3 regions of the Streptomyces sp. NBC_01546 genome follow, and region 1 is predicted to be linked to each of the others. Evidence: riboswitches for the same ligand, from Rfam matches in the RefSeq annotation. Region 1 holds a riboswitch; each other region holds the start of a gene.

Region 1 (10,403 bases):
AAGTACGGCCCGAACTCCTCGGCCCGCGAGCACAGCGACGAGCCCTGCCCGGCCGTGGACTCCAGCAGCAGGAACGGGTCGTCGTCGTGCGTCAGCTCATCCAGCAGCGGCAGCATGTACTCCCTGACCTGCGCGTACGCCGCCTCGCGCGGGCGGCCGCCGGTGGCCGAGCCGGTGTGGACGACCACCCCGAGCGCACCGATCTGCCGGCCCCGGCGCAGCGAGTGGCGCAGGGACTCCACCGACTTCTCGACGGTCGCCTCGGTGTGCGAGCCGAAGTTGATCAGGTACGGGGCGTGTACGTAGGCCGGGACGGACTCGGCCGCGCACTGGGCCCGGAAGAGTTCGTCCTGCGCCGGATTGCCGACCGGGGTGGCCCAGCCGCGCGGATTGGCGACGAAGACCTGGACCGCCTCGGCGCCCATCTCGCGGGCGTACGTCAGCCCGACCGAGGCGAGCCCGCCCGCGACGGGGACGTGCCCGCCCACCGGATTGCGCATCACCGCTGCTCACAGCCCCTTGGTCTTGATGACGATCGTGGTGCCCTCGGGGGCGTTCTGGCCGCCGGCCACCGACTGGGACTCCACGGTCCTGCTGAAGGAGAGGAACGGCCGCTCCACCTTCACCTTGAAGCCCGCGCCCTCCAGCGCCTTGCGGGCCGCGTCCACGTCCTGGCCGGTCACGTCCGGGACGGGGAGCTGGCGGGGGCCCTTGGAGACGGTCAGCGTCACGGTGTCCCCGGCCGCGGCCTGGGTTCCGGCGCCGACCGACTGGTTGGCGACCGTACCGGCCGGGGAGGGGGCGTTGACCTGTTCGGGTGCCGTGGCCACCTTCAGGCCGAGGCCGTCCAGCGTCGCCCGGGCCTGCTCGAAGGGGAGGCCTTCCACGCTGGGGACCGGGACCGGGCGGCCCTTGCTGACGATCAGGGCGACCGCCGTGTCCGGGGCCCGCTTCTCGCCGCCCACCGGGTCGGAGCTGATCACCGAGCCCTGGGCGACGTCCTGGCTGAATGCCTGCGTGACGATGCCGGGGGCCAGCCCGGTCTTCGTCAGCTCGGCCTTGGCCTCCTCCAGCGGGCGGCCCTTGAGGTTGGGCACGGCCACGACCTCGGGGCCGCGGGAGATGGTGAGCGTCACCGCGCCGTTGCCGCGGATCCGCCGGCCGCCCGGGGGATCGGTGTTCATCACGGTGCCGCGGTCGAAGGAGCTGCTGAACTTCCGCTCGATCCGCTTCACGCCGAGGCCGGCCGCAGACAGCTGGGCCTTGGCCTGCTCCTCGGTCTTGCCGAGCAGGTTGGGCACCTTGGTGAACTGGCCGGAGTTGATGTACCAGACACCCGTGCCGAGGCCGAGGGCCAGCAGCACGCCCGCGATGACCAGGAGCATGCCGCGGCGGGGCCTGCGCGCAGCCGCCGGGGCGGGGGGAGGCGGCGGAGCCTGCAGCCGGGAGGTCTGGTGCACGGGCTGGTGCACGGCCACCGGCCGCGGGATCACGCCGGTGCGGTCTTCGGTGGCCGACCGCTCCTCGGCGCGCGCCTGCGGCGGTACGGCGTCCAGCTCACTGTCGCTGAGCTGCGCGCGGGCCTCGAGGGTGAGGCCGAGCAGGGCGGCGGCGTCGTAGGGGCGCAGCTCCGGATTGCGCGCGGTGGCCTGCGCGACGAGCTCGTCGAGGCCGACGGGGAGACCGGGGACGGCGGCGGACGGCGGCGGTACGTCCTCGTGGAGGTGCTGGTAGATCACCTGGGCGGGGGAGCCGCCGGTGTGCGGCTTGGAGCCGGTGAGCATTTCGTAGAGCACGACACCGCAGGCGTAGACGTCGACGCGGGTGTCGGTGACGCCGTTCTCGATCTGCTCGGGAGCCAGGTAGGAGACGGTGCCGAGGACCGAGCCGGTGGTGTTGGTCACCGAGTCCACGGACCGGACCAGCCCGAAGTCGGCGACCTTGACCCGGCCGTCGTCGCCGATCAGGACGTTCTCGGGCTTCATGTCGCGGTGCACGAAGCCGGCTCGGTGGGCGGCGCCGAGGGCGGCGAGTACGGGCTCCAGGATGTCGAGCGCGGCCCGCGGCTGGAGTGCGCCGCGCTCGCGGAGCACGTCGCGCAGGGTGCAGCCGGAGACGTACTCCATGGCGAGGTAGACGTACGGCCCGTCCGTGCCCTGGTCGAAGACGGCGACGACGTTGGGGTGGGCGAGCCGGGCCACGGACTTCGCCTCCCGGATGAACCGGTCGACGAAGGCCGCGTCCGCGGCGAGGGCCGGGTGCATGACCTTCAGGGCCAGTACGCGGTCGAGGCGGGTGTCGACGGTCCGGTAGACCGTGGCCATGCCGCCGGCCGCGATGCGGGCGTCGACGCGGTAGCGGCCGTCGAGCACGCGCCCGACGAGGGGGTCATCCAGGGTCGTATCCACCCGGCGATTCTATTGGCGCGACGGCGTGCCCCGGCCGGGGCGGGTCAGGCTTGCAGCCCAGCTGTGACGCACCCGACGCCTTTTCGACGCGTCGCTCGCACGGCTCGGCCCCAGAGGGCCTCCCCGGCCGCGGGCCCGCAGGTCAGAACGCCGGGCGTTCCGGGTCCAGGGCCGGGAGGCCCGTGTTCGGGGACGAGGCGAGGGCGAAGCGGCGCTGTGGGATGCGCCCCGCGCGATGGGCGAGGCGCCCCGCCGAGACGGCGTCCCGCATGGCGGCGGCCATCAGCGCCGGGGCCTGGGCACGGGTCACCGCGGACGCCAGCATCACGGCCGCGCAGCCCAGTTCCATGGCCAGGGCGACGTCAGAGGCCGTGCCGGCCCCCGCGTCCAGGATCACTGGAACCCCGGCCCGCTCCGTGATCAGCTCGAAGTTGTGCGGGTTCCGGATGCCCATCCCCGAACCGATCGGCGACCCCAGCGGCATGATCGCCGCGCAGCCCACGTCCTCCAGCTTCCGCGCGAGCACCGGGTCGTCGTTCGTGTACGGGAGCACCGTGAAGCCCTCGTCCACCAGGATCTCGGCGGCGTCCAGCAGCTCGACGCCGTCGGGCAGGAGGGTCCGCTCGTCCGCGACCACCTCCAGCTTGATCCAGTCGGTGCCCAGCGCCTCCCGGGCCAGCCGGGCCGTGAGCACGGCCTCGCCCGCCGTGAAGCAGCCCGCCGTGTTCGGCAGGACCGAGATGCCCAGTTTGGTCAGGACCGAGAGGACCGAGCCCTGGACCGTCGGGTCCAGCCGCCGCATCGCCACCGTGGTGAGTTCCGTGCCGGAGGCCACCAGGGCCCGTTCCAGTACGTCCAGGCTCGGGGCGCCGCCCGTACCCATGATCAGGCGGGAGGAGAAGGTCCGGCCGCCGAGCGTGAAGAGGTCGTCCGCCATGCCGCTCAACCCCCCTGGACCGCGGTGAGGATCTCGACCCGGTCGCCCTCGCCCACCGGCGTGGCCGGCCACTGCCCGCGCGGGACCACGGTTTCGTTGAGCGCGGCGGCGACCCCGGAGGGGGCCGCGGTCAGGGTGGCGACCACCGCGTCGAGCGTGGTGCCGGCCGCGACCTCGCGCGGCTCGCCGTTGACGGAGATGGTCATGCGTACGACTCCTGACGTGCGGCGGAGAACCGGCGGGGGGTGAAGGGGCGCGCGATCGGCGGCAGTTCGCCGGTGGTCAGCAGCTCGGCCATCACCTCGCCGGTGAGCGGGGTCAGCAGCACCCCGTTGCGGTAGTGCCCGGTGGCCAGGTGCAGGCCCGGCAGGTCGGTCGGGCCGAGCAGCGGCGCGTTGTCGGGGGACCCGGGGCGCAGCCCCGCGCGGGTCTCGGTGAGCGGGAGTTCGGTGATTCCGGGCACCAGTTCATGGGCGTCGCGCAGGAGTTCGTAGACCCCGCCCGCGGTGACCGTGGTGTCCCAGCCGAGTTCCTCGCTGGTGGCGCCGATGACGAGCTCGCCGTTCTCCCGCGGCACGAGGTAGACGTGGCTGCCGCGCACGACCGCCCGTACGGTCCGCGACAGGAACGGCGCGTACGCCGCGGGCACGGACAGCCGCAGCACCTGGCCCTTCACCGGCCGTACGGGTGCCACCACCTCCGGCGGTACTCCCGCCAGCCGGCCGCTGAGCGAGCCCGCCGCCAGCACCACCTGGTCCGCGCGCAGCTCCGTACCGTCGTCGAGGACGGCGCCGGCCGCGCGGTCGGCGGTGACCAGCAGCCGCTCCGCCGCCGCCCGGTGGACGCGCACCCCGGCCCCTTCGCAGGCGGCCAGCAGGGCGGCCGCGAGCCGGCGCGGGTCGACCTGGTGGTCGCCGTCCACGCGCAGGCCGCCGCGTACGCCCGGGGCCAGCATCGGCTCCAGGCGGCGGCACTCGCGGCCGGTGAGCCACTCCGAGTCCAGGCCGCAGCGGCGCTGGAGGGCGTGCAGCTCGCGCAGGTGGAGCCGGTCGTCGGAGTCGAGGGCGACGGCGAGGGTGCCGCAGGCGCGGTAGCCGATGTCCAGGCCGCCGCTCGCCTCGGCGAGCTCGGCGGCGAACTCCGGATAGCGCGCGGCGGAGGCGAGGCCCAGGCCCAGCAGGGCCTCCTCGCCGTAGTGCAGCTCGGTGACGGGGGCGAGCATCCCGGCCGCGACCTGGGCGGCCCCGCCGCCGGGGACCGGGTCGGCCAGTACGGTGCGCAGTCCGCGCCGGGCGGCCCGCCAGGCGGTGACGAGCCCGATGATCCCGCCCCCGATGACGAGGACGTCGGATCCCTTTCGAGATGAGTGCATGGGCGTCCAGCCCCTCCCTTCGCCGGCATGACCCGGATCAGGTTCGTACGGTCGGAGGCCGTCCAGCCTCCCTCTCAGCCCGGTGCGCCCGGACTCCCGCGATAGGTACGGTGGCCAGACTAACCCCGCCGTGGACGGCGGGTAAGGGGCACCTATTCCTGACGGGCCGTCAGATGAATAGGGTGGCCGGGTGAACGAGCAGACGGAACAGACTGAGAGCGGCGTCGTGATCGTGGGCGCCGGAATGGCCGGTGTGCAGACCGCCGTCGCCCTGCGCGAGCGGGGATTCACCGGCCCCGTGACCCTGCTGGGCGCCGAGCCCCACCAGCCCTACGACCGGCCCCCGCTGTCCAAGGCGGTCCTGCTCGGCAAGGCCGAGGACTCCGCCTTCGACGTGGACTTCGAAGGGCTCGGCATCGAACTCAGGCTCGGCACGGAGGTCACCGGGCTGCGGGCCGCCGAGCGCGAGCTGGACACCGAGGCGGGGCCGGTCCCGTACGAGGTCCTCGTACTGGCCACCGGCGCGCAGCCGCTGACCCTGCCCGGGACCGGCGGGGTCCCGGGCGTGCACCTGCTGCGCACGCTGGACGACGCGGCGCGGCTGCGCCCCGTACTGGCGTCCGCGCCGTCGATCGTGGTCGTCGGGGCGGGCTGGATCGGCGCGGAGTTCGCCACCGCGGCCCGGGAGGCGGGCTGCGAGGTGACCGTGGTCGAGGCCGCGGACCGGGTCCTGGCGGGCGCGCTGCCCGCGGAGGTGGCCGCGCCGATGGCCCGCTGGTACGCGGAGGCGGGCGCCGAGCTGATCACCGGCGCGAAGGTCGCCGGGGTCGAGGAGGGCCGGGTGCTGCTCGCGGACGGGCGCGTCCTGCCGGCCGGCGCGGTGGTGGTGGGCATCGGCGCCCGCCCCGCCACCGGATGGCTGGCCGGGACCGGCGTGGAACTGGGCCCCGACGGCTCGGTCACCGCCGACGCCCACCTGCGCACCACGCTGCCCGGGGTGTACGCGGTCGGCGACTGCGCTTCCTTCCCGTCGGCCCGCTACGGGACCCGGCTGCTCGTGCACCACTGGGACAACGCGCTCCAGGGGCCGCGGGCGGTCGCCGCGAACATCCTGGCCGGGGAGCCGGTCGAGGTCTACGACCCGGTGCCGTACTTCTGGTCCGAGCAGTTCGGGCGCTTCGTCCAGTACGCCGGACACCACCGCGGGGCCGACACCCTGCTCTGGCGCGGCGACCCGGCCGGTCCCGACTGGTCGGTGTGCTGGCTGAAGGAGGGCGCCCTGGTCGCGGTCCTGGCCGTCGGCCGTCCCCGCGACCTGGCACAGGGCCGCAAGCTCATCGAGGCGGCCGTCCCCGTCGACCCCGCCAAGGTCGCCGACCCGGCGGTTCCGCTGAAGTCGACCCCCGTGTAGCCCGGGCCGGTCCACGGACGGGTCGCCCGGGTACCGGGCGCCTGTCCGAGGTGGCAGGCTTGTCCCCGTGACCGAGATTGACGCAAAGATCGATGCCCTTGTCCCCTCGTGGCTGTACCTCCCCGACATCGCGGAGATGCTCGACATCGAGGTGACCCGGGTCCGCCAGATGGTCAAGGAAGGGCAGCTGATCGCCGTACGCCGGGGCGAGAACCGCTCCCTCCAGGTGCCGGCCCCCTTCATCGACGGCGACAAGGTCGTCAAGGGCCTGGTCGGCCTGCTGACCGTGCTGCGCGACGACCGCTTCACCGACGAGGAGATCCTGGAATGGCTCTTCACCGAGGATCCGACCCTGCCCGGCACGCCCGTGCAGGCGCTGAGCGAGAATCGCGGCACGGAGGTGAAGCGCCGCGCTCAGGCGCTCGCCCTCTGACCTGATCCGCATCCGCTCCACCGCGGTGTACGGGCCCCGGCGGTCCGTACACCGCCTCCATCACGGGGGGTACACCCATGCAGCTGTCCGACGCCCGGCTCTACCTGTGCACGGACGCCCGCAAGCGGCAGGGTGACCTCCCCGAGTTCCTGGACGCCGTACTGGCCGGCGGCGTGGACATCGTCCAGCTCCGCGACAAGGGCATGGAGGCGGGCGAGGAGCTCGAACACCTCCAGGTCTTCGCCGAGGCCGCACGGCGCCACGGCAAGCTCCTCGCCGTGAACGACCGGGCCGACGTCGCCCACGCCATCGGGTCCGATGTGCTCCACCTCGGCCAGGGCGACATCCCCGTGCCCGCCGCCCGCGCCATCCTGGGCGAGCAGGTGCTCATCGGCCGCTCCTGCCACGCCGAGGCCGAGGTCGACGCGGCCGTCGCCGAGCCCGGCGTGGACTACTTCTGCACCGGCCCCTGCTGGCCCACCCCCACCAAGCCCGGCCGGCACGCCCCCGGCCTCGGACTCGTCCGGTATGCGGCCTCGCTGGAGCAGGACCGGCCCTGGTTCGCCATCGGCGGCATCGACAGCGCCAATCTGGACGAGGTGCTGGATGCCGGAGCCACCCGCGTCGTCGTCGTCCGCGCCCTCACCGAGGCCACCGATCCCGGTGCGGCCGCCGCGGAACTCGCCAAGCGCGTCCGGGCCCGCCTCGGCTAGGGCTGCTCCGGACGAACCACAGGTGTCCAAAAACGTGTCCAAAAGATGGACACCGCTTCGGTGTCCGGCAGGCCGCGTCTAACCTGCCCGTATGGCCTCTGGTACCGCTTCCACCTGGTCGGATCGTGCACACACGGTCCGCGACCTCCTCGCGTCCGGGCGCTCGTACTCCTTCGAGTTCTGGGCCCCCAAGACCGAGAAGGGCGAACGCAACCTCTGGAACGCGCTGCGCCGGGTCGAGGCGGTATCCCCCAGCTTCGTCTCCGTGACGTACGGAGCCGGCGGCTCCACCCGCGGCGGAACCGTCAGGGCCACCGAGCAGATCGCCTCGGACACCACCCTGACCCCGGTCGCTCACCTCACCGCCGTGGACCACTCGGTCGCCGAGCTGCGCAACGTCATCGGCCAGTTCGCCGACGCGGGGATCCGGAACATGCTGGTCGTGCGCGGAGACCCGCCGGGCGACCCGATGGGCGAGTGGGTGGCGCACCCCGAGGGCGTGCACTACGCCGTCGACCTGGTCCGACTGGTCAAGGAATCCGGCGACTTCTGCGTCGGAGTCGCCGCCTTCCCCGAGATGCACCCGCGTTCGTCGGACTGGGATACGGACATCCGGCATTTCGTGGACAAGTGCCGCGCGGGCGCAGACTATGCGATCACCCAGATGTTCTTCGATCCCGAGAATTATCTGCGGCTGCGCGACAGCGCCGAGAAGGCCGGCTGCGAGACCCCGATCATCCCCGAGGTCATGCCTGTTGTGGGCATCAAGCAGCTCGACCGGCTGCCCCAACTCAGCAACGCAGTCTTCCCCGCGGACGTGAAAGAGCGCATGCTCGCCGTCAAGGACGACCCGGCCGCTGTACGCTCCATTGGCATCGAGTTCGCCACGGAGTTCTGCGCGCGGCTGCTGTCCGAGGGTGTCCCGGGGCTGCACTTCATCACGCTGAACAATTCCACGGCGACTCTCGAGATCTACGAGAACCTGGGCCTGCACGAGCGGGCCTGACCGGCAGGCCCCCTTCCCCGGGCGGTCGGCCGTACCGAGAGGGGCCATGCATGGGTATGACGGTCCTCTACATCGCGTTCGGCTTCGTCGCGCTGTGGTTGCTTGCCGAGGTCCTGATGCAGTACAAGGCCCGGCTCCGCTGGCGCCTGCTCGCCTTCACCGGCTTCCTCGGCGTGGTCGCCGGGGTGGTCCTGCCGTCGGTGCCGGTAATCGGCGCCGGCGCGGCCGCGTTCGCCCTGGGCCAGACCCTGGTGACGCTCTCCTTCCGCAAGGGCTTCGAGGCCGGCTGGGCGCTGCGGCGCGGCGGGGAACCCGTACGCCAGTCCCGGCGCCGCCGGTCCGGCGGCCCGCGCCCCGAACCGGCGCTCCAGGTCACCGCGCTGGAGTACGAGGACGCCGACCCGCCCGTGGCCGAGCGCGAAGAACGCGGCTCCGAGCGGCAGTTCCAGGCGGCGGCCGACGAGGTCTACAGCCCGCAGCCCATGCCCGAGGACACCGGCTCCTACGGCATACAGAGCTTCGCGCCCGCTCCCGGCGCGGGCCAGACCGCGGCCTTCGCCTCGCCGTACACCACGGCCGAGCAGGACGCCCACCAGTACGCCGCGTACTACGACCCGACGGGCCAGGGCGGTGGCGGCGGGTACGACTACTCCGCCGGCTACCAGACGGGCGAGCAGCAGCAGGTCTACGCCGCCTACTCGGACCCGTACATCGGCACCGGCGGGGGCATCGAACAGCCGGGGGCCTACAACTACTCCGACTACGCCGCCTACTCCGCCTACACCCCGTACACCGACCAGGGGCAGCAGCAGTACTCCATGGACACCCCGCCCGGCGGGGTCTGGGTACCGCAGCAGCGCGACGTGGCCCAGCCCTACCCGGCGGAGGAGCAGGCCGAGCCGCCGCAGCAGTACCCGTACCCCCAGCAGGGCGAGTACGAGCAGTACCGCTACTGAGGACCGGCCGGCCCCGGGGAGGTCACTGGGAGCCGCGGAACTCCGCGCCCTCCACGATCAGCCCGGCCACCAGGGCCCCGGTCATCCCGGCGTGCGCCAGCCCGCCGCCGGGATGCGCCCAGCCGCCCGCCAGGTACAGCCCTGGCACGGCCGTGGTGTTGGCGGGGTAGAGCAACCGCCCCCCGGCCCCCGCGAGGGCGGGGGCGGGCACCGAGCCGCCCGGGGCGCCGGTCGCCGCCTCGACGTCGGCGGGGGTGTGCGCCTCGTGCCACAGCAGCCGCTCCCGCAGCCCCGGTACGGCCTTCCCGGCGAGCTCCAGCAGCCGGTCGGGCTCGACGGCCCCCGTACTGCCCGGCCCGCACACGGCGGTCACGGTGACCGCCTCGTGGTCCGCGTCGGGGCGGGTGGCGGGGTCGTCGGGGCGCAGGACGGTGACGTCCAGGCCGGGGGAGTGCACGAGGGTGCGATGGACGGTCCCCGCGGGGCGGGCGCCGCGCAGTGCGAGGAAGAGGCTGAGCCGGCTGGGCAGGTCCGCCCCGCGGGCGGGGACCGCCTCGGGCGGCCAGGGCAGGGAGGCGGCCGGCAGCAGCCGCGGGTCGATCCCGCAGACGACGGAGTCGGCGGCCACCTCGCTGCCGTCGGCCAGCAGCAGACCGGCGACGCGGCCCCCGGCGGTGACGACCTCGCGGACCTCCGCGCCGAAGACGAACTCCACGCCCCGCTCCCGGCAGCGCTCGTGGACGGCGGTGGCCAGGGCCCGCATCCCGCCGCGCACGTACCAGCTGCCGAAGGTCTGCTCCATGTACGGCAGGACGGCGGCGGAGCCGGGGGCCCGGCCGGGGTCGATCCCGTACGCGCCCACCAGGCCGGTCAGCAGCTCCCCGAGGCCGCCGCCCAGCTCCCGGTCGGCCACCTCGGCGAGGGTCGGGGTCCGGCGGCGGAGCAGGCCGCTCCGGCGCACGGCGGGGTACGGATCGGCGGCGAGGGCCCGGCGGTCCGCGGGCAGCGGCTCCTCCAGCAGGGGGCGGCGGGTGGCGTCCCAGGCGTCCCGGGCGCGGCCCAGCACGGCGTTCCAACGCTCGCCCGCGCCCTGGCCGAAGGCCTCGTCGAGGGCGGCGGCCACGCCGCCGCGGGAGGCGCCGGGGAGGGTGACGTCGACGCCGTGGT
Region 2 (10,403 bases), 3.2 Mb from region 1:
CGGCATCGCCACCACCGGGAACCTGGACCGGGTCGACCTGGTCGACCAGTTCGCCTACCCCTTCCCGGTCTCGGTCATCTGCCGGCTGCTCGGGGTGCCCCACGAGGACGAGCCACGCTTCCACGTCTGGGCGGAGACCCTCGCGGCCAGCCTGGACCCCGACCCGGACGCGGACCCCGCCCAGCAGGGCAAGGGGGCCATGGACGCCCGCATGGAACTGGGCATGTACCTGGCCGGGCTGATCGAGGAGCGCCGCAAGAACCCCGGCGACGACATGCTGTCGCAGCTGGCGACGGCCGACGGCCCGGACGGCTCGATGACCACGATGGAGGTGCTCAGCACCTCCGCGCTGCTGCTGATCGCGGGCCACGAGACCACGGTCAACCTGATCACCAACGGCATGCTGACCCTGCTGCGCCACCCGGACGTCCTCCAGCGACTGCGCGAGGACCCAGCCCTGTCCGTCCCCATCGTCGAGGAGCTGCTCCGCTACGAGCCTCCCGTGCAGCTGCTGCCCCAGCGCAGCACGCTCACCGAGATCGAGGTCGCCGGCGTGACCATCCCCAAGGGCGCATCCCTGTGGCTGATCCTGGCGTCCGGGAACCGCGACCCGAAGCGGTTCGAGAACCCGGACCGCTTCGACCCCGACCGCAAGGACATCCAGCACCTCGGGCTCGGCAGCGGAATCCACAGCTGCTTCGGGGCACCGCTGGCCCGGCTGGAGGCCCAGCTGGCCTTGAGCGAGCTAGCCCGGCGGCTGGAGAACCCCCGGCTGCTGGAGGACCCGCCGCCGTACCGTCAGAACGCGGTCCTGCGCGGCCCGCGCCACCTGACGATCTCCTGCGACGGCGTCCGTTCCTAGGGGGTGTCCGCCGGCAGGACGACCACCTCGGCCGGGGTGAAGGACACCGCGACCCGGTCCCCCGAGGCCGGTGCCCCCGCCAGCCCGCACTCCGCTTCCAGCACCGGCCCCGCCTCGGGGCGCAGCAGCAGCGCGACGTGCGTGCCCCGGAAGGTCCTGGACACGACCTCGCAGCGCAGACCGTCCGGGGCCAGGACCACTCCGGCCGGTCGGATCAGCAGCCGCTGTTCGCCCTCCGGGGATCCGGCCGGGACCGGGACCTTGCCCCACGGGGTCCCCGCGACCCCGCCCGACACCACGGCCGGGACCACGTTCTCGAAGCCGAGGAAGCGCGCCACGAACTCCGAGGCCGGGCGCTGCCACACCTCCAGCGGGGTCCCGGCCTGCGCGACGCGCCCGTCCCGCATGACCACCACCCGGTCGGCCAGCGCGAAGGCCTCGCCCTGGTCGTGCGTGACGGCCAGCACCGTGGTCCCCAGCCGGGAGAACAGCCCCTGGAGCTCCACCACGAGCCGCTCGCGCAGCCCGCGGTCCAGCTGCCCCAGCGGTTCGTCCAGCATCAGCAGCCTCGGTGACGGGGCCAGCGCACGGGCCAGCGCCACCCGCTGCTGTTCGCCGCCGGACAGCGAGGCCACCGCCCGGCCCTGGGCCCCGGGGAGCCCTACCAGCTCCAGCAGCTCCGCGACCCGGGCCTCGGACGAGCCGCGCCCCTCGCCCCGCATCCGCAGCCCGAAGGCGACGTTCCCGCCGACGTCCCGGTGCGGGAAGAGCTGGTGGTCCTGGAACATCAGGCCCACGCCCCGCCGGTGTACGGGCACGCCGGCCTGGTCGGCGCCGCCGAGCGAGACCCGGCCCGCGGACACCGGCTGGAGCCCGGCGACGACCCTCAGCAGGGTCGACTTCCCGCTGCCGCTCGGCCCCAGCACGCACACGATCTCGTGCTCGGCGACCTCCAGGTCCACGCGGTCCACCACCGCGCGCTCGCCGAAGCGGACCGACACCCCGTCCAGCTGAAGCAGTGTCATCAGAACTCTCCCGAGGTCTTGTCGGGACGCAGTCGCTCCAGCACCAGCAGGGACACCGCGCACACCAGCATCAGAATCGTGCTCAAGGCCATGGCCTGCCCGTAGTTCATCTCTCCGGCCCGCCCCAGCAGCCGTGCCACGGCCACCGGCAGCGTCGGACGGTCCGGCCGCGCGATGAACACGGTCGCGCCGAACTCCCCGAGCGAGATGGCGAAGGCGAAGCCCGCCGCGATCAGCAGCGCCCGCCGGACCAGGGGCAGGTCCACCTCCCGCCAGGCGCGCAGCGGGGAGGCGCCGAGCACGGCGGCGGCCTCCCGCAGCCGCCCGTCCACGGCGCGCAGCACCGGCAGCATGGTCCGTACGACGAACGGCACGCCCACCAGGGCCTGCGCGAGCGGAACCAGGACCCACGAGGTCCGCAGATCCAGCGGCGGCTCGTCCAGGGTGATCAGGAAGCCGAAGCCGACCGTCACGGCGGACACCCCGAGCGGCAGCATCAGCAGCGCGTCGAAGCCCCGAACGAAACGGCCGGCGCGCCTGGTGAGGGCCGCGGCCGCGAGCCCGCCGATGACCAGGGCGATGGCGGTGGCGGCGAGCGCGTACTGCAGGGAGTTCCAGATCGCCTCCAGCGGGGGCACCAGGAAGGTTCCGCCGCCCGCGCCCACCTCCTGGAGCGCCCGGTAGAAGCCGAACCCGTACCCGCCGGGCGCGTCGAAGGACCGCTCCACCAGCACCGCCAGCGGGGCCACGATCAGCAGGGCGACCGTCAGCAGCACCCCTCCCAGCAGGGTGCGCTGCGCCCAGCCGCGCGGCCGGTGCGTCGTGCGCCCCGGGTCCACCAGCCGCAGCGCGGTCTCCCGCTTGCGCACCGTCCAGGCGTGCACCGCGAGGATCCCGCCGAGAGCCGCGAACTGCACCATCGTCAGCACGGCGGCCGTGGACAGGTCCAGGAGCTGCGCGGTCTGCCGGTAGACCTCCACCTCCAGGGTGGAGTACGCGGGCCCGCCCAGGATGAGGACGACGCCGAAGGAGCTGAAGGTGAACAGGAAGACCATCAGCGAGGCGGCGGCCACCGACGGGGCCAGCGCGGGCAGCGTCACCCGCCGCCAGGCGGCGAACCGCCCGGCGCCCAGGACCCGGGCGGCCTCCTCCTGGCGCGGATCCAACTGGGCCCACAGCCCGCCGACCGTCCGTACGACGACGGCGTAGTTGAAGAAGACGTGTGCGAGGAGGATCGCCCAGACGGTGGTGTCGAGCCGGACGCCCACCAGTTCGTCGAGCAGCCCGCCCCGGCCGACCAGCGCCAGGAAGGCGGTGCCGACCACCACGGTCGGCAGCACGAAGGGAACGGTCACCACGGCCCGCAGCAGCTGCTTGCCGGGGAACTCGAAGCGCGCGAACACGTACGCGCCGGGGAGCGCGATCAGCAGCGTGAGCAGGGTGGAGGCGAACGCCTGCCAGGTGGTGAACCACAGCACATCGGCGATGTCGGGCCGGGCGAGCACCTCGCCGATCCGGCCGAACTGCCAGCCGGCGTCGGTCTTGAGCCCGCGCCCGACGATCGCGGCCACGGGATAGGCGAAGAACAGCCCGAAGAAGGCCAGTGGCACGGCCATCAGCGCGAACCGCAGGGCCGTGGCCCGGCCGGACTCGCGAGGGGCGGGGACCGGCGCGGCGCCCTCCGGCGCCGCGCTCGGAACCTTTGTACCGCCTACTTCACGACGAGCGAGGTCCATGCCTTGACCCACTGCTCACGGTTCTTGGCGATGGTCTCGGGAGCGACGCTCGTAGGCTTCTCGACCACCACACCGTGCTTGGTGAACAGCTCCGGCAGGGAAGCGTCCTTCGTCACCGGGTTCACGAACATCTGCAGCGGCATGTCCTCCTGGAACTTCTTGCTGATCAGGAAGTCCACGAGCGCCTTGCCGCCCTCCTCGTTCTTCGCGCCCTTCAGCAGGCCCGCGAACTCGGTCTGACGGAAGCAGGTGCCGGTGGCGACGCCCGTCGGGGCCTCGGCCGGCTGCGGCTCGGCGTACAGCACCTCGACCGGCGGACTGGAGGCGTAGGAGACGACCAGCGGGCGGTCGCCCTTGGCCTTCTTGCCGCCCGCGGAGCCGGAGAAGCGCTCGTTGTAGGCCTGCTCCCAGCCGTCGACGACCTCGACGCCGTTGGCCTTCAGCTTGCTCCAGTAGTCCTTCCAGCCCTCGTCGCCGTACTTGCCGACGGAGGCGAGCAGGAAGCCGAGGCCCGGCGAGGAGGTCGCGGCGTTCTCGGTGACCAGCAGGTTCTTGTACTCCGGCTTGATCAGGTCGTCCAGCGTCTGCGGCGGGGCGATCTTCTTGTCGGCGAAGTACGCCTTGTCGTAGTTGACGCAGATGTCACCGGAGTCGATCGGGGTGACCCGGTGCTCCTTGTCGAGCTGGAACTCCGGCTTCACCTCGCCCAGGCCCTTGGCCTCGTACGGCGTGAAGATCCCGTTGTCGAGGGCGCGCGAGAGCAGGGTGTTGTCCACCCCGAAGAAGACGTCGCCGCGCGGGGAGCCCTTGGTGAGGATCTCCTGGTTCAGCGCCGCGCCCGCGTCCCCGGACTTCAGCACCTTGACGGTGTAGCCGCTCTGCTGCTCGAACTCCTTGAGGACCGTGTCGGTCACGTTGAAGGAGTCGTGGGAGACGAGCGTGACGGTCGTGGACTTCGGGGCATCGCTCGTGCCCGCGGACTTGTCCTTGGCGTCGCCGCCGCCGCAGGCGCTGAGCGTGGTGACGCCCAGGGCAGCCGCGAGCGCGGCGCCCGCGATCTTCTTGGTGGTGCTCACTGGTGATTCCTCCTGGGATGTCCAGGAGAAGACGCGGCCCTGCCCGGCGCTCTGTGGGAGCGGACGCCGGGCAGGGCGCAACAGCATGAGTGGTGACCGAACTTCCTACCCCGAATGACCGGGGCGAGGTTCAGAGGGTCTGCGGATGACGGTTCCGCACTCTCAGCGCTGTGGCGCTCCCCTGTCGGAATATGAAATTGGTTCGGCCACAGGGTACCCCGTGGCCGAATACGGACCCCGGTGACCGGAAACTAGCGCTCCGAGGCCGCGAGCTGGCCGCACGCACCGTCGATCTCCTGGCCGCGGGTGTCCCGGACGGTCACGGGCACGCCGTGCCGGGCGATGGCCTCAACGAAGGCCTTCTCGTCCTCGGGCCGCGAGGCGGTCCACTTGGAGCCGGGCGTCGGGTTCAGCGGGATCAGGTTGACGTGGACGCGCTTGCCCTTGAGCAGCTTGCCCAGCAGGTCACCGCGCCAGGCCTGGTCGTTGATGTCGCGGATCAGGGCGTACTCGATCGAGATCCGGCGGCCGGACTTCTCCGCGTACTCCCAGGCCGCGCCGAGGACCTCGCGGACGTTCCAGCGGGTGTTCACGGGGACCAGGGTGTCGCGCAGCTCGTCGTCGGGCGCGTGCAGCGAGACGGCGAGACGGCACTTGAAGCCCTCGTCGGCGAAGCGCAGCATGGCCGGGACGTGCAGCTTCCACAGGGTCTTGCGGGTGGTGTCGTCGTCACACGAGATGTGCCGGATGACGTTCATCAGATCCGGCAGCAGCTCCTGCTGGAGCTTCTCCCGCGAGCCCGCCGGGATGTCGGTCCACTCGGCCGGGTCGTGCGCGTAGCGCGCGAAGTAGTGCTGGGAGAGCTGCTTGGCCCGGAACGGCTTCTCGCCGATCGCGGCGACCGCCTCACGGCGCTCGGCCGGGGTCATGTCGGCGAGGTGCCGGGGCGGCTTCTTGGCCCCGCGAGGGGCGACGAAGGTGAGCTCTCCCGGAACGGGGCGGGCCATGGCAGGTACTCCTTGTAAGACGAAAGGCGCACCGCAGAAGCAGCGCGCCTTCCAAGAGTAACCGCCCGGCGTGTTACGACGCCTTTCCGCAGGTCAGCCCGTGCCCACAAAGGCCGCCAGCAGCAGCCACACCACCGGCGCGGTCGGCAGCAGGGAGTCGAGCCGGTCCATGATGCCGCCGTGGCCCGGCAGCAGGGTGCCCATGTCCTTGATGCCCAGGTCCCGCTTGATCATCGACTCGCCGAGGTCACCCAGCGTGGCGCTGACCGCGACCGCCAGCCCCAGCACCAGGCCCTGCCACCAGGAGCCGCCGTCGATCAGGAACTCCATGCACAGCGCACCGGCCGCCATCGCGAAGGCCACCGCGCCGAACAGCCCCTCGCGGGTCTTTCCGGGGCTGATGCGCGGGGCGAGCTTGGTCTTGCCGAAGCGCCAGCCGACGGCGTAGGCCCCGGTGTCGCTGACCACCGTCAGCACCAGGAACGTCACCACGCGCTGCGGCCCGTCGTCGGCGGTGAGCAGCATCGCGACGAAGGTGGCCAGGAAGGGCACGTAGAACGCGGCGAAGACGCCGGCCGTGACGTCCTTGAGGTAGTCCTCGGGCGGTTCGGTCATCCGCCAGACCAGGACGGCCAGAGCCGTCAGGGCCATGGCGACCCAGGCGCCCTCGGCTCCCCGGACGTATCCGGCGATGACCATGGCCGCGCCGCCGACGGCGAGCGGGACCAGCGGGGCCTTGATGCCCTTCTTCTCCTGGAGCCGGGAGGTGAGCTCCCACAGCCCCACGACGACCGCGACGACGATGACGCCGACGAAGACCGCCTTGACGATGAACAGCGAGGCGAAGATCACCGCGCCGAGGCCGACGCCGACACCTATGGCGGCGCGCAGGTCCCTCCCCGCCCGCTTCTTCGGCGGCGGAGGCGAGGCGTCCTGCGGTACCTGCGAAGGCGGGGGCGGGGGGCTGGGCATGGGCTCCTGCGGCGGCGTTTCGGCGCGGAAGAGGGGGCCGCCGTCCGAGGCGGCCCCCCGATCGCGTGCTTCCCGGTCGTCGAAGTCACGGCCGGCGGCATCGGGCACGATGGGCATGGGCCGAGTGTGCGGGCCCACCTGCGCATCGTATGCGGGACCCGCCGGAACCGGCTCCGGCTGCCAGGAAGAGTCGTTCATCAGACTTCGAGGAGCTCGGCTTCCTTGTGCTTGAGGAGCTCGTCCACCTGCGCGACGTACTTCGCGGTGGTGTCGTCGAGCTCCTTCTCCGCGCGGCGCACCTCGTCCTCGCCGGCCTCCTTGTCCTTGACGAGCTTGTCAAGGGCGTCCTTCGCCTTGCGGCGCACGGCGCGCAGGGAGATCTTGGAGTCCTCGGCCTTGGTGCGCGCGACCTTGATGTACTCCTTGCGGCGGTCCTGCGTCAGCTCGGGGAAGGTCACCCGGATGATGCTGCCGTCGTTGCTCGGGTTGACACCGAGGTCCGAGTCGCGGATCGCCTGCTCGATGTTGCGCAGGGCGCTCTTGTCGAACGGGGTCACGATCGCCATGCGCGGCTCGGGCACGGAGAAGGAGGCGAGCTGGTTGATGGGCGTGATGGCGCCGTAGTACTCCGCCACGATCTTGTTGAACATCGCCGGGTGCGCACGACCGGTGCGAATCGCGGCGAAGTCTTCCTTGGCGACGACGACGGCCTTTTCCATCTTCTCCTCGGCCTCGAGGAGGATCTCTTCGGTCACCACGTGCTCCTGCATGTCTTGAATGGATGGTTCAGGCGGGCATGACGGGCGGGGCCGGTCCGGGCTCGGTCCGGCAGCGGACTGCTCAGGCCCGGGTTCCCTGGTCGCTGACGAGCGTGCCGATCTTCTCACCCTTGACGGCGCGGGCGATATTGCCCTCGGCGAGCAGTTCGAAGACGAGGATCGGCAGCTTGTTGTCGCGGCACAGCGTGATGGCGGTGGCGTCCGCGACCTTGAGGTCGCGGGACAGGACCTCGCCGTACTCCAGCGCGTCGAACTTCACCGCGTCCGGGTTCTTCTTCGGGTCGGAGTCGTAGACGCCGTCGACACCGTTCTTGCCCATGAGCAGGGCTTCGGCGTCGATCTCCAGGGCGCGCTGGGCGGCCGTGGTGTCGGTGGAGAAGTACGGCATGCCCATGCCGGCGCCGAAGATCACGACGCGGCCCTTCTCCAGGTGCCGTACGGCGCGCAGCGGGATGTACGGCTCCGCGACCTGACCCATGGTGATGGCGGTCTGCACGCGGGAGTCGATGCCCTCCTTCTCCAGGAAGTCCTGGAGTGCGAGGCAGTTCATCACGGTGCCGAGCATGCCCATGTAGTCGGACCGGGCCCGGTCCATGCCGCGCTGCTGGAGCTCGGCGCCGCGGAAGAAGTTTCCGCCGCCGATCACGACGGCGATCTCCGCGCCGTCACGGACCACCGCGGCGATCTCGCGCGCGATGGCGTGGACGACGTCGGGGTCGACGCCCAGTCCTCTGCCACCCGAGAAGGCTTCGCCCGACAGCTTCAGCATGAAGCGGCGGCCCTTCTTGTCCTGGTCGCTCTTGTCGTCGGATGCGGTGTGGGTGTCCACGCCCTGATTCATGGAGATCTCCTCGTGCACATACGAAGAAGGCCATTGCCGGTGGGTCCTTGCGGTTCCCTCTGCGGCAATGGCCTCCTCGTCAGATCTGCGGTCGCCTCGCGCAAGCGCGGGCGACTGCCTCAGACCCTACCGGGGTCCGGTGTCCGTCGTGTACGGACGGACTCAGATGCCGACCTTGATGCGGGTGAAGCGCTTCAGGGTGACACCGGCCTCGTCCAGGACCTTCTGGACGGACTTCTTGTTGTCCAGGGCGTAGGCCTGGCCGAGCAGCGTGGCGTCCTTGAAGAAGCCGTTGACGCGACCCTCGACGATCTTCGCGATGGCAGCCTCGGGCTTGCCCTCCGCGCGGGTGACCTCTTCGGCGATGCGACGCTCGGACTCGACCTTGTCGGCCGGGACGTCCTCGGCGGACAGCCACTGCGGGGCGAACGCGGCGATGTGCTGCGCGACGCCGCGGGCGACCTCGGCGTTCTCCTTGTCGAGCTCGACGAGGACACCGATCTGGAACGGCAGGTCGGGCATCGTGCGGTGCATGTACGAGCTCACGTAACCGCCGGTGAACTGCGCGAAGCGGTCCAGGACGATCTTCTCGCCGAGGTTGGCGTTGGCCTCGTCGACGAAAGCGGTGACGGTCTTGCCGGCCTCGATCTCGGACGCGAGGAGCGCCTCGATGTCGGCCGGGGAGGTGGCGGCCACGTGGGCGGCCAGCTGGTTGGCGACGGCCAGGAACTTCTCGCCCTTGGCGACGAAGTCGGTCTCGCACTTCAGCTCGACGAGGACACCGGAGGTGTTGTCGTCGGCGATCAGGGAGACGACGGCACCGTTCTCGGCAGAACGGCCCTCGCGCTTGGCGACGCCCTTCTGACCCTTGATACGGAGGGCCTCCTGGGCCTTCTCGACGTCGCCGTCGGCGTCCACGAGCGCGTTCTTGCAGTCCAGCATGCCGGCGCCGGTGAGCTCGCGGAGCTTCTTGACGTCAGCGGCGGTGTAGTTCGCCATGAGTCTGTGATTCTCTCTCGAAGTCGTAGATCTACGGGTGAACGGCGGAGGCGCCGCGCTTTTGGCGCGGCTCCCCCGCCGTCATCGTCCGTGCTGCGAGTGCCCGGCGCGTGAACGCCGGGCGCTCTCAGTGGGTCAGGCCTGCTCGGCGTCGGCGGCCGGGGCCTCGACAGCCTCGGCGTCGGCGGCCGGAGCCTCGACGGCCGGGGCCTCGACGGTCTCGGCAGCGGCCTCGGCCGGAGCGGCCGCAGCCTCGGCCGACTCGTCGGAGTCGGCCTTCTTGTCGCCCTCGAGCAGGTCGCGCTCCCACTCGGCGAGCGGCTCGGCGGCGGCCTTCTCGCCCGGCTTCGAGTCGCCGGTCGCGGCGCCGGAGCGGGCGATGAGGCCCTCGGCGACGGCGTCGGCGATCACGCGGGTGAGCAGGGTGACGGAGCGGATCGCGTCGTCGTTGCCCGGGATCTTGTAGTCGACCTCGTCGGGGTCACAGTTGGTGTCGAGGATCGCGACGACCGGGATGTGGAGCTTGCGCGCCTCACCGACGGCGATGTGCTCCTTCTTGGTGTCGACGATCCAGACGGCGCTGGGGACCTTCGACATCTCGCGGATACCACCGAGGGTCTTCTCCAGCTTGATCTTCTCGCGGGAGAGGACCAGGAGCTCCTTCTTGGTGAGACCCGAGGCGGCGACGTCCTCGAAGTCGATCGCCTCAAGCTCCTTCAGACGCTGAAGGCGCTTGTAGACGGTGGAGAAGTTGGTGAGCATGCCACCCAGCCACCGCTGGTTGACGTACGGCATACCAACGCGCGTCGCCTGCTCGGCGATGGCCTCCTGGGCCTGCTTCTTGGTACCGACGAACATGATGGAGCCACCGTGCGCGACGGTCTCCTTCACGAACTCGTAGGCGCGGTCGATGTACGACAGCGACTGCAGCAGGTCGATGATGTAGATGCCGTTGCGCTCCGTGAAGATGAAGCGCTTCATCTTCGGGTTCCAACGGCGGGTCTGGTGACCGAAGTGGACGCCGCTTTCCAGCAGCTCCCGCATCGTGACGACGGCCATGGCCATCTCCTTGTTTTCTCGGTTTGGTTCCTGACGCCCCGCCGCGC
Region 3 (10,403 bases), 1.7 Mb from region 1:
TGCACCAAGAAGCACGATTGCTCTATGCAGTTGATCGGCTACGGAGTGAAGTAGGCGCGCTGTTGAGCACCCTCTCGTTCTCTATCAGTATCTGAAAACTCACTCCTTGTGATCTGCTAGCGCTTCCACCACTCTTGTCAAGAGGGTCCTGGGGGACCATTCCTGGCCACTTCCACTACAGCGGGGTAGGCAATGCGCGAGTCGGTACAGGCAGAGGTCATGATGAGCTTCCTCGTTTCCGAGGAGCTCTCGTTCCGGATTCCGGTGGAACTCCGGTACGAAGCTCGTGATCCCTACGCAGTCCGCCTGACCTTCCACCTTCCCGGAGATGCGCCCGTGACCTGGGCGTTCGGCCGGGAGCTCCTCCTCGACGGCATCAACAAGCCGTGCGGTGACGGCGATGTGCACATCGCCCCCACCGATCCCGAGGAACTGTCCGATGTCCACATCCGTCTCCAGGTCGGCGGCGACCGGGCCCTGTTCCGCGCCAGCGCGGCACCGCTCGTCGCGTTCCTCGACCGCACCGACCGGCTCGTTCCGCTCGGCCAGGAGCGGAACCTGGGTGACTTCGAGGAGAACCTTGACGACGCACTCGGCAAGATCCTGGCCGAATCCCGGCAGAACGAGCAGAACGCGGGCTGAACCTGCGGTTTGACGGACTCACCGTGTCGACGCGCTGAGCGCCACTTCCCTCCCGAACACTCTCAGCGCTTGCGCCGACGGCCCCGGCCGCTGCGGACCGGCTCAGAGGCCGCTCCCGTGCCCGGGGTCCCCGGCCGGTCGGCCGAGACGACCAGAGCCGCCAGCGCCGTCGTCACGGGGACCGAGGCCACGAGACCGATCGAGCCCACGAGGGTCCGTACGATCTCCACCGCGACCAGCTCGCTGGTCGCCACCGAACCCATGCTGCTGTTCGCGATCGAGAACAGCAGGAGCAGCGGGAGCGCGGCACCCGCGTACGCCAGCACCAGGGTGTTGACCACCGATGCGATGTGGTCGCGGCCGATCCGCATGGCTGCCCGGTACAGGCCGCGCAACCCCATCGAGGGGTCGGCCTGGTGGAGTTCCCAGACCGCCGAGGTCTGGGTGATCGTCACATCGTCCAGTACGCCCAGCGATCCGATGATCACGCCTGCGAGCAGCAAACCGCTCATGTCGATGTCCGGGTAGAGCCCGTGGATCAGACCCGTGTTGTCGTCCGTGTTGCCGCTGAGGAACGCCCAGTCGATGAACACCGAGCCCAACAGCCCGATCAGCAGCAGTGAGACGAGCGTGCCGAGGACGGCGACCGAGGTGCGGGCGGTCAGTCCGTGGCACATGTAGAGGCCGATGAGCATGATGGCGCTCGCCCCGATGACCGCGACGACGAGCGGGTTCGACCCTTGCAGGATGGCCGGGAGGATGAAGAGGGTCAGCACGCCGAAGCTGATGACCAGCGCGATCAGTGCGAACAGCCCGCGCAGCCGGCCGACCACGACGACCGCGACGGCGAAGATGCCGGCCAGCAGCGCCATGGGGAACTTGCGGTCCACGTCGATCACCGAGTATTGGAGGTCCCGCGGGGCGTCCGGTGCGTACGCGACCACCACCCCCTGGCCGTTCGTCAACTGCCGTGGTGCGCCCGGCTGGACGATCTCCACGAAGGTGCGGCCCTGGTCCGGTCCGGTGGTGACCTTCACCGTGGCCTTCTTGCACTCGCCGGTCTGCGCGGCCTGGGCCTCGCGGCCCTCTGGGGTGGACGTGTCGCCGGTGGGCGGCACCTGCGAGGCGTTCACCGATTTGCAGTCGACGTGCTCGATCGAGACGACCGTGCCCTGCTGGGTCTGGCGGTCGAAGCCGACGCCGGTGCGCTCGTGCGCGGGCGCGCCGCCCGGCCAGAGCACCGCCATGCCGATGAAGACGGCGGCGGCGAAGGGGATCAGCACGGCCGCGATGACCTTGCGCAGGTGCTTCGAGACGGGGGCCGCCGGGCCGTGGCCGTGGCTGTGGGAATGACCGGCGGACTGCCCGGAACCCGAGTGTGAGTGGCCGGTGTGGCCAGCGGGATCCGTGGGCTCGTTGGGGGGCTGCGGCGAGGTCGTCACTGGCAGATCATCGCAAGAGATGAGGGGGCCCACTGTTCAGCACGCCCTAGATGACGCTAGCGTGGGGGCACCTTTGCACAACGCGGGAGCTCGGAGCACCGGGCTGAGAGGGCGCTGATCACCGTACGAGCATCACGGATGCGTACGGGAAGAGGCTGCGTCGACCGCCGAACCTGTTACCGGGTAATGCCGGCGTAGGGAGATAGGTCTCATGACCATTCAGGACGCACGCACGCCTGCCGTCAGCCAGGACGCCGACGGCCAGACCGAGCGCCAGCCGGGCTGGCACAAGGGGTACGTGGCGGGCTCCCGCCCCGACATCCGGGTGCCGGTCCGCCAGGTCCACCTCACCAACGGCAAGGACGTGACGCTCTACGACACGTCCGGTCCGTACACCGACCCCCAGATCGAGACCGACGTGCGCCGCGGTCTCGCGCCGCTGCGCGAGAACTGGATCATCGGTCGCGGGGACACCGAGGAGTACGCGGGCCGTCCCGTGCGCCCCGAGGACGACGGAATCAAGCACACCTCGCCGCGGGGTGGGCTCAAGAACCTCGACGCGGTCTTCCCGGGCCGCCCGCGCCAGCCCCGCCGGGGCCGTGGCGGCGCCGCCGTCACGCAGCTCGCGTACGCCCGCCGGGGCGAGATCACCCCGGAGATGGAGTACGTCGCGATCCGCGAGAACGTCTCCCCCGAGGTCGTCCGTGAGGAGATCGCCGCAGGTCGTGCGGTGCTTCCGGCGAACGTGAACCACCCCGAGATCGAGCCGATGATCATCGGCAAGCGGTTCCTGGTGAAGGTCAACGCCAACATCGGCAACTCCGCGGTCACCTCCTCCATCGAGGAGGAGGTCGACAAGATGACCTGGGCGACCAAGTGGGGCGCCGACACGGTCATGGACCTCTCGACGGGCCGCAACATCCACACTACGCGTGAGTGGGTGCTGCGCAACTCCCCGGTCCCGATCGGCACCGTCCCGCTCTACCAGGCGCTGGAGAAGGTCGACGGCCGTGCCGAGGACCTGACCTGGGAGATCTACAAGGACACGGTCATCGAGCAGGCCGAGCAGGGCGTCGACTACATGACGGTCCACGCCGGCGTGCTGCTGCCTTACGTGCCGCTGACCGCCCGTCGCAAGACCGGCATCGTCTCGCGCGGCGGATCGATCATGGCCGCGTGGTGCCTGGCGCACCACAAGGAGAACTTCCTCTACACGAACTTCGAGGAGCTCTGCGACATCCTCGCGACGTACGACGTCACGTACTCGCTGGGTGACGGCCTGCGCCCCGGTTCCATCGCGGACGCCAACGACGCGGCGCAGTTCGCGGAGCTGAAGACGCTGGGCGAGCTGAACACGATCGCCAAGCGGCACAACGTCCAGACGATGATCGAGGGCCCGGGCCACGTCCCGATGCACAAGATCAAGGAGAACATCGACCTCCAGCAGGAGATCTGCGAGGAGGCGCCGTTCTACACCCTGGGCCCGCTCACCACGGACGTCGCGCCCGCGTACGACCACATCACCTCGGGCATCGGCGCCGCGATGATCGCCTGGTGGGGCACCGCGATGCTCTGCTACGTCACGCCCAAGGAGCACCTGGGCCTGCCCAACCGTGACGACGTCAAGACCGGCGTGATCACGTACAAGATCGCCGCGCACGCCGCGGACCTGGCCAAGGGGCACCCGGGAGCCCAGGAGTGGGACGACGCGCTGTCCGACGCCCGCTTCGAGTTCCGCTGGGAGGACCAGTTCAACCTGGCCCTCGACCCGGTCACGGCGCGTGAGTTCCACGACGAGACCCTGCCCGCCGAGCCGGCCAAGACCGCGCACTTCTGCTCCATGTGCGGTCCGAAGTTCTGCTCGATGAAGATCTCGCAGGACATCCGCCGTGAGCACGGCGGTGACCTGAAGGCCGAAGAGATCCAGGCGGGCATGGCGGAGAAGTCCGCCGAGTTCGCGGCGTCGGGCAACCGCGTCTACCTGCCGCTGGCCGACTGACGCACGGCTCACCGACAAGGGCGCCGCTCCACGGCCGGTCTGGCCGGGGGCGGCGCCTTGGTTTCACGTGAAACACCGACGGCCGCCGGCGGGCTCTACTGCGGTTCGTGTTCCGGGCCGCCGAAGTCCGGACTCGAGAAGTCCGGCGGCGTGTAGCCGGGCCGGGGGCCCTCGGAGGGGGATCCCGGACTGGTGAAATCAGGAGCCGTGTACCCCAGGTGGGGCATTCGGCTGCCGCGTCTGCGGGGGGCCGGAAAACCGGTTCCCGCGCTCGGGTCGGCCAGCGCGTCTCGCAGGAACGGCATGATGCCGCGCTCCAGCAGTGCGTGCCGCCAGGCCTCGCGGGCCCGCGCGACCTCGTCCGGTATCTCCTCGGCCCCGTCCGCGGCCACCTCGGTCGCGCCGTTGCGTATGGCAGTCACCAGCAGGCCGATCACGGCGAAGACCAGGGCGGCGACGGTGAGCACCCCGAAGAACGAGCCCGCCGTCAGCATGGTCTCGGCGAAGGCCGGTTCGGGCTCGATCATCTTCAGGATGTAGCCCACCAGCAGGAAGATCAGCATGGCGGTGCCGGCCAGGACGGGCGCGAGGACCACGATCACGGCGCCGAGGCCCGCGCCGCCCGCGCCGGCCTGTCCGCCGGCCTCCTCCCCCGTCGTCCCGGGAGTGGAGAGGACCTCGTCGCGCCGTTCCTCGCGGACCTTCACGTAGTGGTCGTACTCGGTGGCGGCGGCTGCGGTCAGCAGGGCGCTGGCCCCCAGGGCCATGGTGCGCAGTTGTTCGGCGTTCAGGCGTTCGCCGAGGGCGGCGAGCTCGGGCCGTTCGTGTGCGGTGCGCAGCGCCTCGTCGAGGAGCCGATCAAACTCCGGTCGGTCTTCGGTCAGCAGGTGCGGAGCGCTGGTCATGTGCATCCCCCGATGCTCCGTGGGGGCCGGTTTGCCCGCGTAGACCCGGGCGCCGGCACAAACGGAGGAGAGCCTGCTACGGATAGAGCGATGGTAGAGGGCCCACACCGCAGGTTGACAGGGGCTTTCCAGAAATACCCCCTGCGTGACAACCCTTAGTCACTCAGGGGAAGTTGCACGACGAGCAGCTTGCCCGCCATCGTGACCCCGCCGTCCATCGCGATGGCGAGCCCCGCCGCGTACACGTGGGGGCCGTCCACTGCCTCCGGTCCGCGGGACTCGTCACCGTCCTCGGTGCCCACTTCGCCGAGCAGGTAGGGGATGGGGCTGTGCCCGTGCACGACGCGGCTGCCGCCGTACGTACCGAGCAGTTCGCGTACGGCTCCGGGGCCGGTCTCCTCGTCGCGGAAGGCGAACCGCTTGGTGAACTTGCGGAAGAGGTCCCAGGTGATGTCGGCGTCGTTGCGGTTGAGCAGTTCGTGGATGGTGTCGTTGACGTCCTCGATCGAGTCGCCGTAGTCCAGGTAGGCCGTGGTGTCGGAGTGCAGGAGCAGGTGCCCTTCCTCCAGGACGGCCGCGTCCAGGCGGGACATCCACTGCAGGTGTACGTCCTGCAGGCGCTCCATGTCGGTGCGCTGGCCGCCGTTGAGCAGCCAGGCCGCCTGGAAGGTGGCGGTGCCGGCGCCGGAGGAGACGGGGGTGTCGCCGAACCGCTTGGCGCCGATGAGCAACAGCTCGTGGTTGCCCATGAGGGCCTTGCAGTAGCCGCCGGCGGCCGCTGCCTCGGCGGACAGCCGCATGACGAGGTCGATGACGCCGATGCCGTCGGGGCCGCGGTCGGTGAAGTCGCCGAGGAACCAGAGGCGGGCGTTCCCGGCGGACCAGCGGCGCTCCGCGTCGATGAGGCCCTGGGCGTGGAGTTCGGTGACGAGTTCGTCGAGGTAGCCGTGGACGTCGCCGACGACGTAGAGCGGGCCGGGACCGGCGGCCGCCACGTCCTGGGGCACGTACTGGACCTGCACGGTGTCGCCGGGGCCGCCGAGCGCGCCGCGCCCGATGACGGGCAGGTCGCGGTGGGTCGGGGTGTACCCGTCGAAGTCGTCGTCGGGCTCGGATGCGGGTTCGGGCTCCGTGACCGCGTGCACTTCGTGGACCTCGTACGCCTCGTGATGCGGGACGGGCGGTGCCGCGGGCTGCATGGCCGGCTGCGGCGTGTAGCCCGGCTGCGGGGGAACGCTCCGCGCGCCGTCCTCGTAGTACGCCGGGTACTCGCCGTAGACGGGGGCCTCATCGGGCAGCCCGGCGGATACGGCGTACGGAACGGGTTCGGTGACCGGCACCCGGAAGTCCCGCAGCGTTTCCGTCCGCATCGCGGGTCCCTGACCGGCCCCCTGAGTCATCGACCCCTCCACCACCGTCGCGCTGCCGTACACCTGCGGACCCTCCTGACCTCCAGGGAGGAGGGTCCGTGATGTCGTGCGCCCATCATAGGAATGCGGCTCGCGCTCTGTGACGCACCAGGGGTGGTGAATCCTTTGCGGAGCCGATCGTTCCTGCCGATTTCTCCCGATATCGGTGTTGCGGAAATCCGCGGCCGGGCTGTTGGCCAAGCCGACCAGACGGTCTGGCGGTCAGTCCTGGGCCGGAGAACGGGGCGGGCTGACGGTCGTACGGGGCTGCCTGCGCTGTGACGAAGTTCGGATGATGAGCTCGGTCGGGACGACCTGTTCGACGGGGCGTCCGGTGTCCACTCCCTCGATCGCGTCGATGAGCAGCTGCACGACGGCGGTGCCGATGCGGCGCGGTTTGAGGGAGAGGGTGGTGATGGGCGGTTCGGTGTTGGCGTACACGGTGGACTCGCTGCAGCACACGAGCAGCAGGTCCTCCGGGACGCGCAGGCCGTAGCGCCGGGCGGCGGCGAGCAGGTCGGTGCCGTTGGGGTCGAAGAGCCCGTACACGGCGTCGGGCCGGTCGGGGCGGGCGAGGAGCCGGTCGGCGGCCACGGCACCCGCGCAGGGGTCGTGGGCGGGGTAGGACTCGTAGACGGGGTCCTGGCCGACGCGCTCGCACCAGCTGAGGTAGGCGGTGGTGGAGAGCCGGGTGTAGGTGTCGGTGGTGGTGCCGGTCAGCAGCCCGATCCTGCGGGCGCCGGCGGCGGCGAGGTGGTCGAGCAGGCCCAGTACGGCGGCCTCGTGATCGTTGTCGACCCAGGCGGTGACGGGGAGGGAGCCTGCCGGGCGGCCGTCGGAGACCACGGGCAGGCCCTGGCGGACCAGTTCGGTGACGACGGGATCGTGGTCGGAGGGGTCGATGACGACGGTGCCGTCGAGGGCGACGTTGGACCACACGTCGTGTCGGGAGGTGGCGGGGAGGATGACGAGGGCGTAGCCGCGCGCGAGCGCGGCGGAGGTGGCGGCCCTGGCCATCTCGGCGAAGTAGGCGAATTCGGTGAAGGTGAAAGGTTCATCCCCGTACGTCGTCACGGTCAGGCCGATGAGGCCCGACTTGCCGGTACGGAGGGTGCGGGCGGCGGCTGACGGGCGGTAGCCCAGCCGGTCGGCTACCTCGCGAACGTGGCGGCGGGTGGCGTCGGGCAGCCGTCCCTTGCCATTGAGCGCGTCGGAGACGGTTGTGATGGAGACGCCCGCCGCGGCGGCCACGTCCCTGATGCCTGCCCGGCCCTGTCGGCCGGCGGCCCGCCGGGTGGTCTCGGTCCGGCTCACCTGATGCTTCCCTGCTGCTGTCATGGCGAGCCGATAGTAGGGCTCGGTGGGGTGGGTGGTCCGTGTGCATATGCACGCGTTGACAGGCACGTTTCTGCATGGTTCGCCACCCCCAATGACCTTGGAAATGAAGGTATTTGATCCCTCAGCTCTATGGTGAAGCTTGTCGGCGGCCACGGGCATGCCAAAACGGTGTGGTCTCGGGTCGGTCTCAACTCACCTGCACGAGGGACGCGCGCCACGGCGCAGGCCACCGGCGCGCGCATATATGCGCGCGCTCCCCCGCATTCCCGGCGCCCCCATTCTCGGGAGAGCGGAATCCTCATAAGGTGAGCAGTATTGAGTCGACGGCGACGTCGGACGGGATGGTCGAGGAGGACCTGCGGTGAGCGAGAAGAGCCCGAGGCTGCGCGCCGAGCTGGATGGCATTCCCACGTACAAGCCCGGGAAGCCGGCTGCCGCGGGCGGGCCCGTCGCGTACAAACTGTCCTCGAACGAGAACCCCTACCCGCCGCTGAGCGGGGTGCTGGAGAGCGCGGTCGCGGCGGCCGGGAACTTCAACCGGTACCCGGACATGGCCTGCACCGGCCTGGTGAACGAGATCGCGGAGCGGTTCGGGGTGCCGGTCGAGCACATCGCCACCGGCACCGGCTCGGTGGGTGTGGCCCAGTCGCTGATCCAGTCGACGGCCGGCCCGGGCGACGAGGTCATCTACGCCTGGCGCTCCTTCGAGGCGTACCCGATCATCACGCAGATCTCGGGTGCGACCTCGGTGCGGGTGCCGCTGACCGAGGGCGATGTGCACGACCTGGACGCGATGGCCGAGGCGATCACCGAGCGGACCCGGCTGATCTTCGTCTGCAACCCCAACAACCCCACCGGCACCGCCGTGCGCCGTGCCGAGCTGGAGCGCTTCCTGGACCGGGTGCCCTCGGACGTCCTGGTGGTGCTGGACGAGGCCTACCGCGAGTTCGTGCGCGACACGGACGTGCCGGACGGCATCGAGCTGTACCGCAACCGCCCGAACGTCTGCGTGCTGCGTACGTTCTCCAAGGCGTACGGGCTCGCCGGCCTGCGCGTCGGCTTCGCGGTGGCGCACGAGCCGGTGGCCGCGGCGCTGCGCAAGACGGCGGTGCCCTTCGGAGTCAGCCAGCTCGCGCAGGACGCGGCGGTCGCCTCGCTGCGCGCCGAGGACGAGCTGATGGGGCGCGTCGGGGCGCTGGTGTGCGAGCGGAACCGGGTGCACGAGACGCTCCTCGCGCAGGGCTGGACCGTGCCGGACACGCAGGCGAACTTCGTGTGGATGCGGCTGGGGGAGCGGACGGCCGACTTCGCGGCGGCCTGCGAGAAGGCCGGTGTGGTGGTCCGGCCCTTCGCGGGCGAGGGCCTGCGGGTCACGATCGGTGAGACCGAGGCGAACGACCTCTTCCTGCACACGGCGGAGGCGTTCTTCAAGGAGCTGTAGGCCTGGTCAGGCCAGTTCCACGCGGATGGGATCGCCGTCGCGGACGGTGGACAGCAGGCGGGGGTCGCCGTCGAACGAGCCGAGCACGTTGCACGGGCTCGCCAGGCGGCTCTCGCCTCCGCGCGAGATGGGCGTGGGGCCGTAGGGCAGGGCGAGCGCGTCGCCCTCGGTCCAGAAGGCGACCGTGCCGGGCTCGACGACCTGCTGGGCGTCGTGCTCCAGGGCGACGGAGACGCCGGTGTCGAAGTAGACCTCCTCGCCCCAGGTGTTCGCGGAGGCGGAGATCGGAAGGGCCTCGGCCAGCGCCTTGCTGGTCGGGGTCTCGTCGAGGGTTGCGGTGAGCTGACCCGCAGGCCAGGAGATTCGTATCTTCATGAGCCGCATTCAACAATCTGTTGAATCTGTTGGCTAGGGGGGACCCCGCCCGAAGGGGCCGGATGCCGGTACGACATAATGCTTGTGAATGTGAACGCGTTCACAAGCGTGTCCCGCTTCCTCCCGAATTGAGTGGGACACAACAGGCAGACTGCGGCTGCGACCACGGCGAACCGAAGGAGACGACGACGTGGACCTAGCTTTGGCGCCAGAGACCCTGGCGCGATGGCAGTTCGGTATTACCACCGTCTATCACTTCCTGTTCGTCCCCTTGACGATCTCGCTCGCCGCGCTCACGGCCGGCCTGCAGACCGCGTGGGTGCGTACCGAGAAGGAGAAGTACCTCAGGGCCACGAAGTTCTGGGGAAAGCTCTTCTTGATCAATATCGCGATGGGTGTCGTCACCGGCATCGTCCAGGAGTTCCAGTTCGGCATGAACTGGTCCGACTACTCGCGATTCGTCGGTGACATCTTCGGGGCCCCGCTGGCCTTCGAAGCGCTGATCGCCTTCTTCTTCGAGTCGACCTTCATCGGGCTGTGGATCTTCGGCTGGGACAAGCTGCCGAAGAAGATCCACCTGGCCTGCATCTGGATGGTGTCCATCGGCACCATCCTTTCCGCCTACTTCATCCTGGCGGCCAATTCCTGGATGCAGCACCCGGTCGGTTACCGCATCAACGAGGAGCGCGGCCGGGCCGAGCTCACCGATTTCTGGCACGTGCTCACCCAGAACACCGCGCTCACCCAGTTCTTCCACACCATGACGGCCGCCTTCCTGGTCGGTGGCGCGTTCATGGTCGGCATCGCCGCCTTCCATCTGGCCCGCAAGAAGCACGTCCCCGTGATGCGCAG

What was found. Region 1 has a riboswitch for thiamine pyrophosphate ahead of thiO (glycine oxidase ThiO). Riboswitches for the same ligand answer to the same signal wherever they lie in the genome.
Region 2: linked by a shared signal. The riboswitch ahead of OHA89_RS11740 (thiamine ABC transporter substrate binding subunit) and the one ahead of thiO (glycine oxidase ThiO) in region 1 are both predicted to bind thiamine pyrophosphate.
Region 3: linked by a shared signal. The riboswitch ahead of thiC (phosphomethylpyrimidine synthase ThiC) and the one ahead of thiO (glycine oxidase ThiO) in region 1 are both predicted to bind thiamine pyrophosphate.

Annotation. Positions count from the first base shown of each region.
Region 1 is NZ_CP109379.1:5,829,228-5,839,630, forward strand. It holds gene OHA89_RS26660 (deoxyribonuclease IV) at 1-500, opposite strand, end outside; gene pknB (Stk1 family PASTA domain-containing Ser/Thr kinase) at 510-2,408, opposite strand; gene OHA89_RS26670 (thiazole synthase) at 2,551-3,345, opposite strand; gene thiS (sulfur carrier protein ThiS) at 3,351-3,551, opposite strand; gene thiO (glycine oxidase ThiO) at 3,548-4,717, opposite strand; TPP riboswitch at 4,715-4,827, opposite strand; gene OHA89_RS26685 (NAD(P)/FAD-dependent oxidoreductase) at 4,908-6,128, shown strand; gene OHA89_RS26690 (Rv2175c family DNA-binding protein) at 6,196-6,561, shown strand; gene thiE (thiamine phosphate synthase) at 6,639-7,274, shown strand; gene metF (methylenetetrahydrofolate reductase [NAD(P)H]) at 7,366-8,280, shown strand; gene OHA89_RS26705 (hypothetical protein) at 8,331-9,236, shown strand; gene OHA89_RS26710 (phytoene desaturase family protein) at 9,259-10,403, opposite strand, start outside.
Region 2 is NZ_CP109379.1:2,661,897-2,672,299, forward strand. It holds gene OHA89_RS11725 (cytochrome P450) at 1-862, shown strand, start outside; gene OHA89_RS11730 (ABC transporter ATP-binding protein) at 859-1,887, opposite strand; gene OHA89_RS11735 (iron ABC transporter permease) at 1,887-3,503, opposite strand; gene OHA89_RS11740 (thiamine ABC transporter substrate binding subunit) at 3,599-4,699, opposite strand; TPP riboswitch at 4,784-4,892, opposite strand; gene OHA89_RS11745 (hypothetical protein) at 4,951-5,706, opposite strand; gene OHA89_RS11750 (phosphatidate cytidylyltransferase) at 5,800-6,876, opposite strand; gene frr (ribosome recycling factor) at 6,876-7,433, opposite strand; gene pyrH (UMP kinase) at 7,519-8,298, opposite strand; gene tsf (translation elongation factor Ts) at 8,461-9,297, opposite strand; gene rpsB (30S ribosomal protein S2) at 9,433-10,356, opposite strand.
Region 3 is NZ_CP109379.1:4,122,714-4,133,116, reverse strand. It holds gene OHA89_RS18870 (helix-turn-helix domain-containing protein) at 1-95, shown strand, start outside; gene OHA89_RS18865 (SsgA family sporulation/cell division regulator) at 193-642, shown strand; gene OHA89_RS18860 (YibE/F family protein) at 705-2,084, opposite strand; TPP riboswitch at 2,157-2,302, shown strand; gene thiC (phosphomethylpyrimidine synthase ThiC) at 2,296-4,083, shown strand; gene OHA89_RS18850 (hypothetical protein) at 4,179-4,994, opposite strand; gene OHA89_RS18845 (metallophosphoesterase) at 5,144-6,403, opposite strand; gene OHA89_RS18840 (LacI family DNA-binding transcriptional regulator) at 6,620-7,735, opposite strand; gene hisC (histidinol-phosphate transaminase) at 8,097-9,176, shown strand; gene OHA89_RS18830 (cyclophilin-like fold protein) at 9,183-9,551, opposite strand; gene OHA89_RS18825 (cytochrome ubiquinol oxidase subunit I) at 9,742-10,403, shown strand, end outside.